2 regions of the Terrabacter terrigena genome follow, and region 2 is predicted to be linked to the other one. Evidence: riboswitches for the same ligand, from Rfam matches in the RefSeq annotation. Region 2 holds a riboswitch; the other holds the start of a gene.

Region 1 (7,674 bases), on a different contig from region 2:
GCGACGGAGTCGTCGGGCGACGCGGGGGTCGGCTGGCCGCAGCCAGCGAGCGTCGCGAGGGTCGGGAGGGCCAGTCCGAGCGCCAGGGCGCGGGCCGCGCGCGCAGTGGGACGAGGGGCGCGGGTGACGGCGAGCGCCCGGGTTCGGCCTGGCATGGGCACGGGTGGCCCCTTTCCTGTCGCGAGGTGTGCGCCGCCCATTGTGCCCCGCGGGGGGTCAGGGCAGCGTCAGCCGTGCCGCGACGGCAGCCACGACCACGAGCAACCCGGCCGTGAGTGCGAGCGTGTCGGGCAGGCGCCACGGCGCGGGCCCGGCCCACGTGCGCCGGGTGGCGCCGGCGAAACCACGCGCGTCCATGGCGAGAGCCAGGGTGGTGGCCTGTCCGAGCGCGCCGACGAGCAGGCCGCCGGTGACGACGACCGCCTCCCGGCCGCGGGCGACGGGGCCGCGGTCGGCACGGGTGCTGCGCACCCGACGGGTGGTCATGAGCTCGGCCCAGAGCGTGTCGAAGGCCTGGACGCGCTGCAGTGCCGCCGTCGCCGCGACGACCGGCCGGGCCGGCAGCCCCAGCCGCTGCGCCAGGTGGTCGCCCAGCTGCTCGGGGTCGAGGAATCCGACGACGACCGCCGACGGCACGAGCAGGCAGAGGACGCGCAGCGCGGCGCCGGCCGCCACCTCGAGGTCGCGCCCGCCGAGCAGCCAGGCGGACCACGCGACCCCGAGGACCGCGAGCGCGGCCGGGGCGAGCCGCCGCAGGACGCCCTGCAGGCGCCCCTGCGGCGCTCGGCCACGCCCGGGGGCGAGCAGTCCGACGAGTCCGAGCATCACCTCGACGCCCAGCACGGCGAGCCCCTGGCGCCAGGTGTCGAGCAGGCCGGGCAGGGGCAGCACGCACAGCGCCGTGGCCAGCAGCGCGAGCGAGCCGACCCGGGCGAGCAGGGGGCGCCGCTCGGGCTCGGGTTCGGGCGACGGCTGGGTCGGGGCTTCGAGGCCGACGACGCGGTCGGCGTCGTCGACGACTCCCGGGTCGTGCGTGGTGACGACCACGGCCGCGCCCTCGTCGCGCGCGGCGGCGAGGACGCCTGCGACGGCGGCCCACGTGAGCCGGTCCTGGCCGACGGTCGGCTCGTCGGCGAGGACGAGGGCCGGCCCGTGGGCGACGGCCGAGGCCATCGCGAGACGGCGCTGCTCGCCGCCCGAGAGCTGGCGCGGGTCCACCGCGGCGAGGTGTGCAAGGCCCAGGGCCGAGAGCAGCGCGTCGGCGCGCCGGCCGGCGGCCTCGCGGTCGTGACCCAGCGCCAACGGGGTGGTCAGCACGTCGTCGCGCACGGTGCGGCCGATGATGCTCGTCGCTGCGCGCTGCGGCACCCAGGCGACGGCCCGGGCCAGGTGCGTGGAGGCCCACTCGTGCGGCGGCGCCACGCGGTCGCGGGCGGCGCCATGGTCGCCCGACTCGGCGGGGGTCAGCGGCAGGGCCAGCTCGACGGTGCCGCCGGTGGGGGCCACGAGGCCACCGAGCGCCGACATCAGCGAGGACTTGCCGGCGCCGCTCGGACCGACGAGGGCCACGGTTCGGCCGGCGCGCGCGTCGAGGTCGGCGCCGTCGACGGCGACGGTGGAGCGCGACGGCTCGCCGAGCCGCCTGGTGGTGTGCTCGACCCGCACGTCGATGGCGGCAGCGACGACCTGGCCGTCCGCGACCCGTCCGGCCGCGCCGCCGCGGGCCGGCACCAAGGCGATGTCGAGCGGCTCGGGATCGGGCACGCCGGGCACCCAGATCCCTTGTGCGGCAAGCGAGTCAGCATGGTCTGCCAGCACTTGGCGGGGATCGCCGTCGGCGACGACCCTGCCCGCGGCGTCCAGCACCACGAGCCGGTCGACGTGGTCGAGCCATCCGTCGAGCCGGTGCTCGACGACGACGAGGGTGAGCCCGCGCCGTGCCACGACCTCGGCGACGACGGCGCGCACGCCCGCTGCCGTGTCGGCGTCGAGCATCGCCGTCGGCTCGTCGAGGAGCAGCACGGACGGCTCCATGACGAGCGCCCCGGCGAGGGCGAGCCGCTGGGACTCGCCCCCGCTGAGCGTTGCGGGAGAGCTCTGCGGCGACATCGTCAGGCCGACCTCGTCGAGAACCGCGCGCACCCGGGTGGGCATGTCGGGTGCCGGTACCTGCACGTTCTCGAGACCGAAGGCCACGTCGCGGCCGATCGTCGAGGCGACGACGCCCGCGCCCGGGTCCTGCAGCACGAGCCCCACCGAGCCCGGAACCGCCTGCGGCGCAGCGCCGCCCACGGTCACCTCACCCGAGAGCTCGCCCGAGTCGGCGGTGAGCAGCAGCCCGGCCACCGCCCGCAGCAGGGTCGACTTGCCCGAGCCGCTCGGCCCGGCGAGCAGCACCCGCTCGCCGGGACCGACGGTCAGGTCGAGGCGGTCGAGGACCGGACGCGAGCGCCCGAAGGGCCGCCACGTCAGGTTCTCGACGTGCACCGCGGCACCGGAGCGCACTACGTGCGACCCCGGCCGGAGGTGTTCGACGTGTGGTCTCACCTTCGGGTCCACCTCGACCGGGTCAGACGGCACGCTGTTCGCGGACCTCCTGGCCCGGCGGGAACGGGTTGAGGGCGCCGACCGTGGCGAGCCCGCGGGTCAGGCCGACCGAGAGCAGCGAGCCGAGCACCGCGACGCAGGCGCCGAGCAGCAGCAGGTAGGCGATCTTGTAGTCCCACGTCCAGTCGGTCCAGTAGGAGTACCACTCGTAGACGGCCTCGAACGCGCCGCCGAGGAAGCCGCCGAGCAGCAGCGGCGCCCAGCGGTAGACGGCATACCCGAAGGCGGCGAAGCCGAGCTCGACTCCGAGCCCCTGGACGAGGCCCGAGACGAGGGTGGTCAGGCCCCACTGGGTGCCGATGAGCGCCGACACGACGGCAGCGAGCAGCTCGGTGAAGACCGCGGCCCCGGGGCGCCGGATGATGAGCATGCCGACGATGCCGGCGACGAGCCACGGCCAGCTGAAGAGCGCGGCCAGGGGCGGGAAGCCGGCCGAGACGGCGGCCGACGGTGCTGCGTAGACCAGGCCCCACGCCCAGTAGGCGACGCCGAAGGCGACACCGAGGAAGGCGCAGGTGAGCAGGTCGATGGTGCGCCAGCGGGTCAGCGGACCGGTGGCGGTGATGGTGCTGGTCATGATGGGTCTCCCGGGTTCCAGTAGGGGTGGATACCTGGGGGAGGGCACCGCGACGGGCACGCCGCACGGCGTGGGCCGTCAGGTGACCTGAGAAATACCGACTTCCTTCGCCGGTGCTAACCGGAGCAGGTTCGAGGGTCTGCGGCTCGGCCGTCTGGGCTGCCGCACTCTCAGCGCGTCTCGCGCTCCCCTGTCGTGATGGGTGGTGGTGCTGTTCAGTTGTGGGGGTGACTCTACTCCGGCCGCCATGGGTACAGTCACGCCATGGGCTCCAAGGACTCGAAGAAGGCCGCCAAACAGCTCTCCCGCTCGAAGGAGAAGGCCAAGGCCGCCGCCGCGCCCCGCACGCCGATGGGCGGCCCGGTCTGGAAGATCCTCAGCGTCGGCACGACGCTCGTCGCGACGAAGCTCGCCACCGACGCCGCGCAGAAGGGCTGGAAGCTCGCGACCGGGCGCAACGTGCCGGTCAAGGGTGACTACGAGCGCGAGCGCACCCGCGACGTCATCCTCTTCACCGCGATCTCGTCGATGGCCGTGTCCGCGGCCCGCGTCGCCGCCGAGCGCGGGGCCGCCACCTACTACCGCCACTCGACCGGCCACCTGCCCAAGGCGCTCGAGGACGACCAGGTCAAGCCCACCGACAAAAAGGCCGCCAGGAAGCTCTCCAAGGCCAAGGCCAAGGCCGAGAAGGCGACCCAGAAGGCCATCGACAAGGCCACCGGCAAGCGCTAGCCGGCCTCGCCCACGCGCACGAGCCCCGTCTCGTACGCGAGCACGACCATCTGCACGCGGTCGCGCAGTCCCAGCTTGGAGAGGATGCGCCCGATGTGCGTCTTGACCGTGGCCTCGGCGACGAAGAACGCCGCGGCGATCTCGGTGTTGTTGAGGCCGCGGCCGACCGCCTCGAGCACCTCGCGCTCGCGCTCGGTGAGCAGGTCGAGCCGCTCGGCGCCTGTCGGCCGCGCGGGGGTCGCGAGCACCGGCAGGAAGCGGTCGAGCAGGCGCCGGGTCGGGCCGGGTGCGACCACGGCGTCGCCGGTGTGGACGGCCCGGATCGCGGCGAGAAGCTCCGCCGGACCGGCGTCCTTGAGCAGGAAGCCGGCCGCGCCGGCGCGCAGGGCCGCGTAGACGTACTCGTCGAGGTCGAACGTCGTCAGCACGAGCACCTTCGGCACCTCGCCGCGCGCCACGATGCGGCGCGTCGCCTCGATGCCGTCGAGCCGCGGCATCCGGATGTCCATGAGCACCACGTCGACGTCGCGTCCGGGCAGCGCGTCGAGCGCGGCCTGCCCGTCGGCGCACTCGGCGATGACGTCGATGTCGGGCTCGGCATCGAGCACCATCCGGAAACCGGCGCGCACGAGCGCCTGGTCGTCGACGAGCATCACCCTGGTCGGGTCGCCGGTCACGGCTGCTCCTTCGTCGGCATGGTCGCGAGCACCTCGAACCCGCCGGTCCGGCCCGGCCCTGCCGTCAGCGTGCCACCGTGCACGGCGACTCGCTCGCTCATGCCGGGCAGGCCGTGGCCGCGGCCGTCGTCCGTGCTGGCGGCGCCGCGCCCGTCGTCGGTGACGCAGATGCGCAGCCGGTCGGGTGCCTGGTGCACGTCGACGACGGCGCTGGCACCCGGCCCGGCATGCTTGATGACGTTGGTCAGCGCCTCCTGGACGACCCGGTAGGCCGCGAGGTCGAGCCCCACGGACCGGTCACGCTCCGCGCCCTCCACCGTCAGCGTCACCGGCACGCCGGCCGCCCGCACGCGCGACACGAGGTCGCCCAGCTGGTCGATGCCACCGGTCGGCGCGAGCTCGGCCCCCGACTGGGGGTCGCGCAGCACGCCGACGAGCCGCCGGGTCTCGGTGAGGGCGTCGCGGGCCGTCGACCCGATGGTCTCGAGCGCGCCCACCGACCGGGCGAGCGCGTCGTCGGGACTGCGCTCGGCGGCATACGCGGCGCCGTCGGCCTGCACGACGATGACCGACAGCGCGTGCGCGACGACGTCGTGCATCTCGCGCGCGATCGCGGCGCGCTCGTCCTTGGCGGCGAGGCGCAGCTCCTGCTCTCGCTCACGCTCGATCCGTTCGGCGCGGTCCTGCAGGTCGGAGAGCCGCTGGAGCCGGGCCCGCTTGAGGTCGCCCAGCGCCCAGGCCGCGAGCGACGCGGCGGCGCACGCCATGAAGGTGAAGACGAGCTCCCCCATGCCGGGGGTCCGGCCGCTCACGGCGTTGAACCGCAGGCCTGCGATGGCCGAGCCGAGCGCGGCGACCCCGAGGCCGGCCACGCGTACGCCCCGGCGGGGGTCATAGGCGGCGAGCGAGTACAGCGCGACGAGGAAGGCGAGGTCGCCCGGCAGCAGGTTGCTCGTCGGGATCACGCGCAGCGCGAGCGCGACGCTGACGACGGCGAAGGCGAGGGCCGGGTGGCTGCGGCGCAGCAGGAGCGCGAGGTTCGCGACGCCGACGACGGCCCAGCCGATGCCGTGCCCCTCGCCGAGCACGACGAGCCCCAGCAGCGCCAGGACGAGCGCCAGCGGCACGTCGAGCAGCAGCGGCCGGCGCTGCAGCCAGTCGTACACGTTCCCCTCGGTCACGCCCAGAGCCTACGAGCGCCGGGCGGGCCGGTCGTCAGACCGTGGTCGGAGTCCGGCCGAGCGAGGCCTTTCCGTGGGCGCCGCGACGTGGTGTGCTTGGGGTGGAGCCCCTGAGGAGGTGTGCCATGGAGGCACGGGTCGGTGACCGCATCACGATGGCCGCGGAGCACGTCGGCCAGAGCACCCGCGAGGGCACGATCCGCGAGGTCAAGGGCGAGGGCGGCGGGCCGCCGTACGTCGTCGAGTGGTCCGACGGCCACACCGGGATCATCCATCCGGGTCCCGGCTCGGTGCTGCGCTGCGAGCACGTCGAGCAGCCGGCCGACGAGACGACGGGCTAGACCTCGAGCGCTCGCACGATCGGCACCCCGGCCCGGTAGGCGAGGTGCAGGTGGCTCGGCGCGTCGATGACCGCGAGCTCGGCGGGCTGCCCGGGCGCGACGCGACGGTCGAGCCCGAGCGAGCGCGCCGAGACGGCAGTGGCTGCGTGCAGCGCCTCGGCCGGCGTCATCCCCATCTCGCGCACGGCCAGCGCGATGGCGAACGGGATGGACGACGAGTAGCACGTGCCCGGGTTGCAGTCCGAGGCCAGTGCGACGTCGACGCCCGCGTCGACGAGGCGCCGGGCGTCGGGGTAGGGCGAGCGCGTCGAGAACTCGACGCCCGGCAGCAGCGTGGCGACGGTGGTGCCGCGTGCCCCGGCGAGAGCCTCGACGTCGGCGTCGTCGAGGTAGGTGCAGTGGTCGACGCTGCGGGCGCCGAGCTCGCAGGCGAGCCGGACGCCTGGGCCGTGGCCGAGCTGGTTGCCGTGGACGCGGAGCGCCAGGCCGGCGTCGCGACCGGCTGTGAGGATCGCCCGCGCCTCGTCGCCGTCGAAGGCGTGGGCCGAGTGCGGCTCACAGAAGACGTCGATGCTCTCGGCGAGGCTCGTCGGCCCGTCGGCGGTCACCGCGTCGAGCATCGGACCGGTGACGAGGTCGACGTATGCCGCACGGTCCGTGGCGTACTCGCGTGGCACGACGTGCGCGCCGAGGAACGTCGTGTGCGGAGTGAGCTCGCGCGCGATGCGCAGTGAGCGCAGCTCGTCGTCGAGGGTCAGTCCGTAGCCGCTCTTGATCTCGACGGTCGTCGTTCCCTGCGCGCGCATCTCGGCAACGCGGGCCGCGACGAGGACGCGCAGCTCGTCGTCGCTCGCCGCGCGGGTCGCTGCCACCGAGACCGCGATGCCGCCGCCGTCGTAGGGGGTGCCCGTCATGCGGGCGGCGAACTCGGCCGACCGGTCGCCGGCGAAGACGAGGTGGGTGTGCGAGTCGACGAAACCAGGGATGACGGCACGACCGCCGAGGTCGCGTCGCTCGTCGGCGTCGGGCGCCTCGGCGGCGGGGCCGACCCAGGCGATCTCACCGTCGGCGACGACGAGGGCCGCGTCGCGGACGATGCCGAGCATCGCGTCGCCGCGGCCAGCACGGTCGCGGTGGCCGTCGCCGCGGGCCGGGTCGTTCGTCGTCAGCTCGGAGATGCCCGTGAGGAGCAGGCTCACGCCGGAACCCCTCCGGTGACGCGGTCGATGGCACCGACGAGCAGGCGGCCGACGTCGCCCATCCGGTGCCGACCGTCGCTGACGACGACGTCGCCACCCACGACGACGGTCGACACGTCGGAGGCCACGCACGCGTAGATGATCTGGTCGTGCGCCGCGCCCGCGGTGTTGACCGTGTCGGTGCGCACCGTGACGAAGTCGGCGAGCGCGCCCTTGCTCAGGTGGCCGCCGTCGGACCAGCCGAGGGACCGGTAGCCGTTGAACGACGCCGCGAGGAGCAGGTCGTTCGCCGAGAAGCGGTCTCGCTCGTTGGTGACGAGCCGCTCGTGCATCTCGAGGCCCCGCAGCTCCTCGAACGGG
Region 2 (7,674 bases):
TGTCGCGGAAGACCTCCCACGAGAGGCGGGCTGCGTCGCCGTCGACCTTCTCGAGCGCCTGGTAGATCGGGACGGTGCCGATCGGGACGGGGGAGTTGCGCACGATCCACTCGCGCGTCGTGTGGATGTCGTCGCCCGTCGAGAGGTCCATGACGGTGTCGGCACCCCACCGGGTGGCCCACGTCAGCTTCTCCACCTCCTCGGCGATCGAGCTGGTGACGGCGGAGTTGCCGATGTTGGCGTTGACCTTGACGAGGAACGCACGGCCGATCACCATCGGCTCGCTCTCCGGGTGGTTGACGTTGCTCGGGATGATGGCGCGCCCGGCAGCGACCTCGGACCGGACGAGCTCGACGTCGCAGCGCTCGCGGGTGGCGACGAACTCCATCTCCTTCGTCGTGATGCCCGCCCGGGCGTACGCCATCTGGGTCACGCGCTGGGACTCCTTGGCGCGCAAGGGCTCTCGACGGTCACCGCGCCACTCGCGGGACGCCTCGCCGCGGCGGACCGCCGAGCGTCCGTCGTCGGCGAGCGAGCGGCCGCGGCCGGCATATGCCTCGACGTCGCCACGCTCGGCCACCCAGGCGGCCCGCAGCGGCGGGAGGCCGACCTCAGGCTTGCTGCCGGGACCGGACGTGTCGTAGAGGCGGAAGGGTTCGTGCCCTCCCGACAGGGTGACCTCCGTGCACGGCACGGGTATGCCGTACCGCTCGCTCGGGGTGTGGACCTTGCGTCGGGCGGGCGGTCGGGTGTCGGACGGCGTGCCGGTCATACGGACTCTCCTCTGGGAACGGTGCTGCTGGGTGCGAGATGGCTGACGGGACCGCGTCCTCGCCCGAGCCGCCACTGCACCGACTCGGTGAGGGCGGCACGGACGAAGGCGCGCGCGGCGGTGACGGCGCGATCGACCGTGAGACCGTGGGCGAGCCCGGCGGCCACGGCGGCCGCGAAGGTGCAGCCCGTTCCGTGGTCGTTGCGGGTGTCGATGCCGGGGCCGGCCATCACCTGCACGTCGGTGGGTGTCGCTAGGACGTCGAGGCGGGCGCCGGCGTCGACGCCACCGGTGACGACGGCGGCCGCGCATCCGAGCTCCAGCAGGCGGCGGGCCTGGTCGGTCTGGTCGCGGAGCGAGGCCGCGGGGGAGCAGCCGAGCAGGGCTGCCGCCTCGTCGGTGTTGGGGGTGATGACGGCCGCGTGCGGCAGCAGGTCGTCCCGCATCACCGCGAGGACGTCGTGTGTCGCAAGGGCGTGGCCGGAGGTCGACACGAGCACCGGGTCGACCACGAGGCGGGGCAGCAGCCCGTCAGCCGCGAGGATGGCGAGGGCGCTGGCCGTCGCGGCGTCGCCGAGCATGCCCGTCTTCGTCGCACGGGGTGCCAGGTCGCTCACGACGACCGCCACCTGCTGGACGACGACGTCGCTCGGTACCGGGTGGATCGCGTGGACGCCCCTCGTGTCCTGCACCGTGACGGCCGTGACCGCGCTGGCGCCGTGGACCCCGAGGGCGGCGAACGTCGCGAGGTCGGCCTGGATGCCGGCGCCGCCCCCGCTGTCGGAGCCGGCGACGGTGAGGGCCACAGGTGGGGTCCTCATGCCGGTCCGGCCTCGGCGTCGCGCGGCGGGCAGAGGTGAGGTTCGGCCCGTTCGGCCCGTTCGGCGCGTTCGGCGCGTTCTGCCAGGGCCGCCGCGACGCCGCGGACGACGGCCCGAATGGTGCCGAGGGGGTCGTCCGAGCGCATGACCGTGCCCATCACGGCGACACCGTCGGCCCCGGCACCGATCCAGCGACCTGCGTCGTGCGGGCCGATGCCACCGAGGGCGAGCAGCCGTGGCAGGGACCCGCGGCTGCGGCGGGCGGTCGTGATGGTGGCTCGCAGACCGGCCTGTCCGAGGGCGGGCCCGTAGCCGGGCTTCGACCTGGTCGTGGAGACGGGCGACAGCGTCACGTAGTCGAGCCCGTCGCCGGCGGCGCGCAGCAGGTCGGAGGCCCCGTGGCACGAGCGGCCCACGACCGGCGCCGACACCCGGCCGAGGTCGGTGCCGCGCTGGTGCACCCCGAGGTCCGCCGACGCGCCGGGCGGTGCGGGCGTGGCCACGACCAGGAGGGCCCCGGCGCTGACGCACCGGGATAGGACGTCGGCCACCAGCCCGGCGCGTACCTCCTCGGGGAGGTCGCGTTCCCGCACGAGCACGCCGTCGGCTCCGCCCTCGAGTGCCGCCTCGACGACGTCGAGGAGGTGGCGGCCCGGACGAAGCTGGGCCCGGTCGGTGAGCACGAGGACCCGGGGCACGTCGGCTCCGACCCGCCGGCGCCCGAGCGCCCCGTTCGGTGGGGAGGCGGGTGGAGTGGTGGGTGGGGTGACCGCGGTCATGAGCCGACCAGTCCGTCGGTGGGAGAGGAGGCGAGGGCCAGGCGGCGTACGGGGACGCGCCCGGCCAGGCGTGCGAGCCGGCCGGCGACCACGGCATGACGCATGGCGGCCGCCATCGCCGCCGGGTCCTCGGCGCGGGTCACGGCGGTGGCGAGGAGCACCGCGTCGCAGCCGAGCTCCATCGCCAGGGCTGCGTCGGACGCGGTGCCGATGCCGGCGTCGAGCACGACGGGCACGTCGACGGCGTCGCGGACGAGCTCGATGGCGTGCGGGTTGCGGATGCCGAGGCCGCTGCCGATCGGCGACCCGAGCGGCATGACGGCCGCGCAGCCCGCATCGACGAGGCGGCGCGCCACGACGGCGTCGTCCGTGGTGTAGGGCAGCACGACGAACCCGTCGCGCACGAGCTGGTCGGCGGCGTCGACGAGCTCGACGACGTCGGGCAGCAGCGTCCGGTCGTCGGCGACGATCTCGAGCTTGACCCAGTCGGTGCCGAGCGCCTCGCGGGCGAGACGTGCGGTGAGCATCGCCTCCCGGGCCGTGCGGCAGCCCGCCGTGTTCGGCAGGAGGGAGACGCCGCAGCGCCCGAGCACGTCGAGCAGCCCGCCGACCCCGCCCTGGGGAACCCGGCGCACGGCGACGGTGACGAGCTCGGTGCCGGAGGCCCGGACGGCAGACTCGAGCGAGGCGTGGCTCGTGGCGCCACCGGTGCCGATGATGAGCCGGGAGCCCAGCGTGCGGCCGGCGAGCACGAGGGAGTCCTGGGGGCCGGAAAGGCCGGCAACCGGGGTCCTCATCGTCAGCCGCCCTGCATCGCGGTGACGACGTCCACCCGGGCGCCCACGGCCACCACCGTCGCGGCCCACGCGGAGCGCGGGACGATGACGTGGTCGAGGGCAACGGCGATGCCGCGGGACTCCAGACCGAGCTCGTCGAGGAGGTCGCGCACGGTCGTGCCGGGTCGCACGAGGCGTTCGGCGCCGTTGAGCTGGATCGTCATGGGTGCTCCTTCTGGCAGAGGCGTCGGGCGGCAAGGGGTTCCATGGCCCGGGGTGGCGGTCGTCCCTCGACGTGGGCGAGAACGGCGTCGGCGGTGACGGGTGCGAGCAGCACCCCGTCGCGCCCGTGTCCGCTGGCGAGCAGGAGTCCGTCGACGCACGTCGGACCCACGAGCGGCAGGTTGTCGGCGGTCGCCGGGCGCAGCCGTGCGGTGGTCTCCCGAAGCCCTGCCTCGGCCAGCTCGGGCACGACCTCGATCGCGTCGTGCAGCAGGTCGTGCACGGCGCCTGCCGTCACCGACGTGTTCGCCCCGACGTCCTCGCTCGTCGCCCCGACGACGACCTCGCCGCCGGGACGGGGGACGACGTAGACCTCACGGCCACGCACGGTCGCGCGCACCGTGTGGGCGAGGACCCCGGGGGTGGCGTCGAGGCGGAGCACCTGGCCCTTGAGGGGACGGACCGGGACCGCGTGACCCAAGGCCCGGAGCAAGGGCGCGGACGCCCAGCCCGCTGCCACGACGACGACGTCCGCCTCGTAGGTGACGGTGCCCTGGGTGCCCTGGGTGCCCTGGGTGCCCTGGGTGCCCTGGGTGACGCCGCGGACAGCGGTGGCCGGCCCGACGCGTACGCCCGTTGCCCGCCGACTGCGTACGCCCGTTGCCCGCCCCGCGCGTACGACGGGCTCGACGTCGAGAGGCACGACGGCCCCGCCGCCCGCGACGACGGCGTGCGCCAGGGCGCGCGCGACGACACGCGGGTCGACCGCGGTCTCGGCCAGCCGCACTGCACCCCGCACCCGGGGCGACAGGGCCGGCTCGAGCCGGCGGGCCGAGCGGGTGGAGAGCCTCTCGACCGGGCAGTTCCGGCGCTCGAGGTGCCGTGCGTGCCGCGCGAGGCTGGCCTCGTCGTCGGCGTCGAGGGCGACGAGCAGGGTCGCACGGGGCCGAAGCTCGACGGGCTGTCCGCCGGCGCCGGTCAGGTCGGCGGCGAACCGCGGCCACTCCCTTGCGGCCGCCAGCCCCGTCGCGAGCAGGGTGTCCTGGCCGAAGACCGCCTCGCTCGCGGGTGCGACCATGCCTGCAGCCGCGTGGGTCGCGCCGCCGGCGACGTCCGGGTCGAAGACCGTGACGGCATGTCCCTGCTCGACGAGGCGCCAGGCACAGGAGAGCCCGACGATCCCGGCGCCGATCACGGCGACCTGCCGCCGGCCCGAGGCTCGCGCCCCGGCAGGGGCGGCCCAGCGGCTCACGCGCGGGTGGAAGTCGTTCTGGACTCGGACCGCGGCGCCCCGGGCGCCGCTGGTGGTGTGGGTGGTGTGGGTGGGCACCCGAGCGCAGCGGCCAGCGCGGCTGCTGCGGCGGTCGGGTGGGTCGCCTCGCTCACGGCGGTGACGACCGCGACGCCGTGCACGCCTGCGGCACGCAGCGCCGGCACGTGGGCAGCCGTCACCCCGCCGACCGCGATCACGGGCAGGGACGTGGCCGCCACGACAAGGGCGACGCCTTCCGGGCCGAGCGGTTCGGGAAGCCCGGCCTTCGTCGTGGTCGCGTAGGCCGGACCCACTCCCAGGTAGCTGGCGCCGAGATCTTCGGCGGCCTTGGCGGTCAGCGCATCCCGGGCAGTCGCCCCGATGACGAACTCGGGCGGCGTGATGGTGCGCACGAGGTCGACCGGGAGGTCGGACGCGCCGAGGTGCACGCCGTCGGCGTCCGCGGCGACCGCCACGTCGACGCGGTCGTCCACGATGACGAGGCAGCCGGCCGGCCGCGCGACGGCGATCACGGCGAGGGTGAGGGCCAGGTGGTCCCGGTCGGACAGGTCCTTGGCCCGGACCTGGACGGCGCACGGGCCGCTCGACACGGCGGCCCGCACGTCGGGCAGCGGGTCGCGACCCTCGCGGGTGTCGGTGAGGACGTGCAGTGCAGGGACGAGGCCCCGGCTGGTTCGTGACATGAACGCGACTCCTTGGTCCCTGCGCCGGCATGATCCGGATCAGGTGTGGACGGTCAGGGCCGCGTCAGCCCCCTCTCAGCCCGGTGCGCCGGACTCCCGTGAAGGACGTCGCCACCATAACCACATCGCGACCCCGTCCGCATCCGGTGACCACGACAGGCCCGTCGGTCCACGCCACGGAAGGACCGGTCCTCCTCCGGCAGCACGAATTACGCTGGTGGCATGTCCCAGACGATCGACCCCGCCGTCGTCGAGCAGGTGACGGCGCTCGCGGAGAAGGCGCGCGTCGCCTCCCGCCGCCTCGCCCTCATGTCCCGCGCCGAGAAGGACGCCGTGCTGCTGCGTCTCGCCGACGCCGTCGACGCCGCGACCCCGTCGATCGTCGCGGCCAACGCCGAGGACATCGAGCGCGGCCGGGCCGGCGGCATGAGCGAGAGCCTGCAGGACCGGCTCCGCCTCGACGAGGCCCGTGTGTCGGCGGTCGCCCAGGCGCTGCGCGACGTCGCCGCCCTGCCCGACCCCGTGGGCGAGATCGTCCGCGGCTCCACGCTGGCCAACGGCCTGCAGATCCGTCAGGTGCGTGTCCCCATGGGCGTCATCGGGATGATCTACGAGGCCCGGCCCAACGTCACCGTGGATGCTGCGGGCCTGTGCCTGAAGTCGGGCAACGCCGTGCTCCTCCGAGGCGGCTCGGCAGCTGCCAGCAGCAACCACGCCCTCGTCCAAGCGATGCGCGACTCCCTTGCGGCGCAAGGACTTCCGGTCGAGGCCATCACGCTGCTCGAGGAGGGTGGACGCGACGCTGCTCGCGCCCTGATGACGGCTCGCGGCCACGTCGACCTCGTGATCCCGCGGGGCGGCGCCGACCTCATCCAGACCGTCGTTCGCGAGTCGACCGTGCCCGTCATCGAGACCGGCGTCGGTGTCTGCCACGTCTACGTCGACCGCGCCGCCGACCTCGACAAGGCGCGGGCCATCACCCTCAACGCCAAGACCCACCGGCCCAGCGTGTGCAACGCGGCCGAGTCGCTGCTCGTCCACCGCGACGTCGCCGCCGACTTCCTGCCCAAGGCCCTCACCGACCTCGCCGGCGCCGGGGTGCGACTGCACGTGGCACCTGAGGTCACCGAGTACGCCGAGGCGGCCGGGGCGGCATACGACCTCGCGAGCGAGACGGACTTCGGCACCGAGTGGCACGGGCTCGAGATGAGCGTGGCCGTCGTCGACGACGTCGACGAGGCGATGGACCGCATCCGCCGCTACGGCACCGGCCACACCGAGGCGATCGTCACCGACGACCGCGCGGCGGCCCGCCGCTTCACCGCGGAGGTCGATGCCGCTGCGGTCATGGTCAACGCAAGTACTCGCTTCACCGACGGTGGTGAGTTCGGATTCGGCGCCGAGATCGGCATCTCGACGCAGAAGCTCCACGCCCGCGGCCCGATGGCGCTGCCCGAGCTGACGACGACCAAGTGGGTCGTCGAGGGCGACGGACACACCCGCTGACGGGCGCCTCACCGGCTCGCGCCGACGGGGTGGCATGATGTCCGTCCATGGAAGGCACCGAGGTCCGGAAGCTCGCTGAGCTGGAGGACGACCACTGGTGGTACCGCGAGCGGCGTCACCTCCTGGCCAAGGCCATCTCGGGGCTGGCCCCCGGACGCGCCCTCGACATCGGCGCGGCAGGGGGTGGCAACACCCGGGTCCTGCGTCAGCACGGCTGGGACGCCGTCGCGCTCGAGTACGGCGCCGACGGTGCCGAGGTCGCCCACGGGCGTGGCCTCGCCACCTTGCGAGGTGACGCCACGAGGCTGCCGTTCGCCGACGACTCGCTCGACCTCGTCATGGCCTTCGACCTGCTCGAGCACCTCCACGACGACGACGCGGCGGTCGCCGAGGTGCACCGAGTGCTCAAGCCGACCGGCACCTACCTCGTCGCCGTCCCGGCCGACCCCAAGCTGTGGTCGAGCCACGACGAGGCGGTCGACCACGTGCGCCGCTACACCCGCGACGGGCTGCTCTCGCTGCTCGACCGCGGTGGGTTCGACATCGCGGACGTCCGCTCCTGGAACGTGCTGCTGCGCCCGGTCGTGGCCATGCGGCGCAAGGTGAGCTCGGGCTCCGACCTCGACGACCTGCACCCGGTCGTGAACTTCGGCCTACGCACGATCATCACCGCGGAGCGCTACCTCCCGGTCAAGCAGCTGCCGGGCGTCAGCCTGCTCGTGCGGGCTCAGCCGCGCAGCTGACTCCGTCCGGGCTCGGCGGCCCGCGCCGAACCGTTGGCCGCGGCTCCCGTGCCGGCGGTGCCAGCCGTGCCGGCGCTGCCGGCAGCTGCCTGCGCCATG

What was found. A riboswitch is a leader RNA that binds a small molecule or an ion and turns the genes downstream of it on or off. The one in region 2 is predicted to bind thiamine pyrophosphate.
Region 1: another riboswitch for thiamine pyrophosphate. It lies ahead of ACFQ2V_RS07830 (ECF transporter S component); the one in region 2 lies ahead of thiE (thiamine phosphate synthase).

Annotation. Positions count from the first base shown of each region.
Region 1 is NZ_JBHTKH010000004.1:60,738-68,411, reverse strand. Features, by position in the region: gene ACFQ2V_RS07840 (hypothetical protein) at 1-161, opposite strand, end outside; gene ACFQ2V_RS07835 (ATP-binding cassette domain-containing protein) at 217-2,487, opposite strand; gene ACFQ2V_RS07830 (ECF transporter S component) at 2,570-3,184, opposite strand; TPP riboswitch at 3,270-3,386, opposite strand; gene ACFQ2V_RS07825 (DUF4235 domain-containing protein) at 3,449-3,916, shown strand; gene ACFQ2V_RS07820 (response regulator) at 3,913-4,569, opposite strand; gene ACFQ2V_RS07815 (sensor histidine kinase) at 4,590-5,774, opposite strand; gene ACFQ2V_RS07810 (DUF1918 domain-containing protein) at 5,900-6,115, shown strand; gene hutI (imidazolonepropionase) at 6,112-7,314, opposite strand; gene ACFQ2V_RS07800 (formimidoylglutamate deiminase) at 7,311-7,674, opposite strand, start outside.
Region 2 is NZ_JBHTKH010000009.1:89,055-96,728, forward strand. Features, by position in the region: gene thiC (phosphomethylpyrimidine synthase ThiC) at 1-772, opposite strand, end outside; gene thiD (bifunctional hydroxymethylpyrimidine kinase/phosphomethylpyrimidine kinase) at 769-1,593, opposite strand; gene ACFQ2V_RS14490 (thiamine phosphate synthase) at 1,590-2,291, opposite strand; gene ACFQ2V_RS14495 (thiazole synthase) at 2,369-3,169, opposite strand; gene thiS (sulfur carrier protein ThiS) at 3,172-3,372, opposite strand; gene ACFQ2V_RS14505 (FAD-dependent oxidoreductase) at 3,369-4,622, opposite strand; gene thiE (thiamine phosphate synthase) at 4,619-5,326, opposite strand; TPP riboswitch at 5,325-5,436, opposite strand; gene ACFQ2V_RS14515 (glutamate-5-semialdehyde dehydrogenase) at 5,549-6,832, shown strand; gene ACFQ2V_RS14520 (class I SAM-dependent methyltransferase) at 6,880-7,575, shown strand; gene ACFQ2V_RS14525 (glycosyltransferase family 2 protein) at 7,560-7,674, opposite strand, start outside.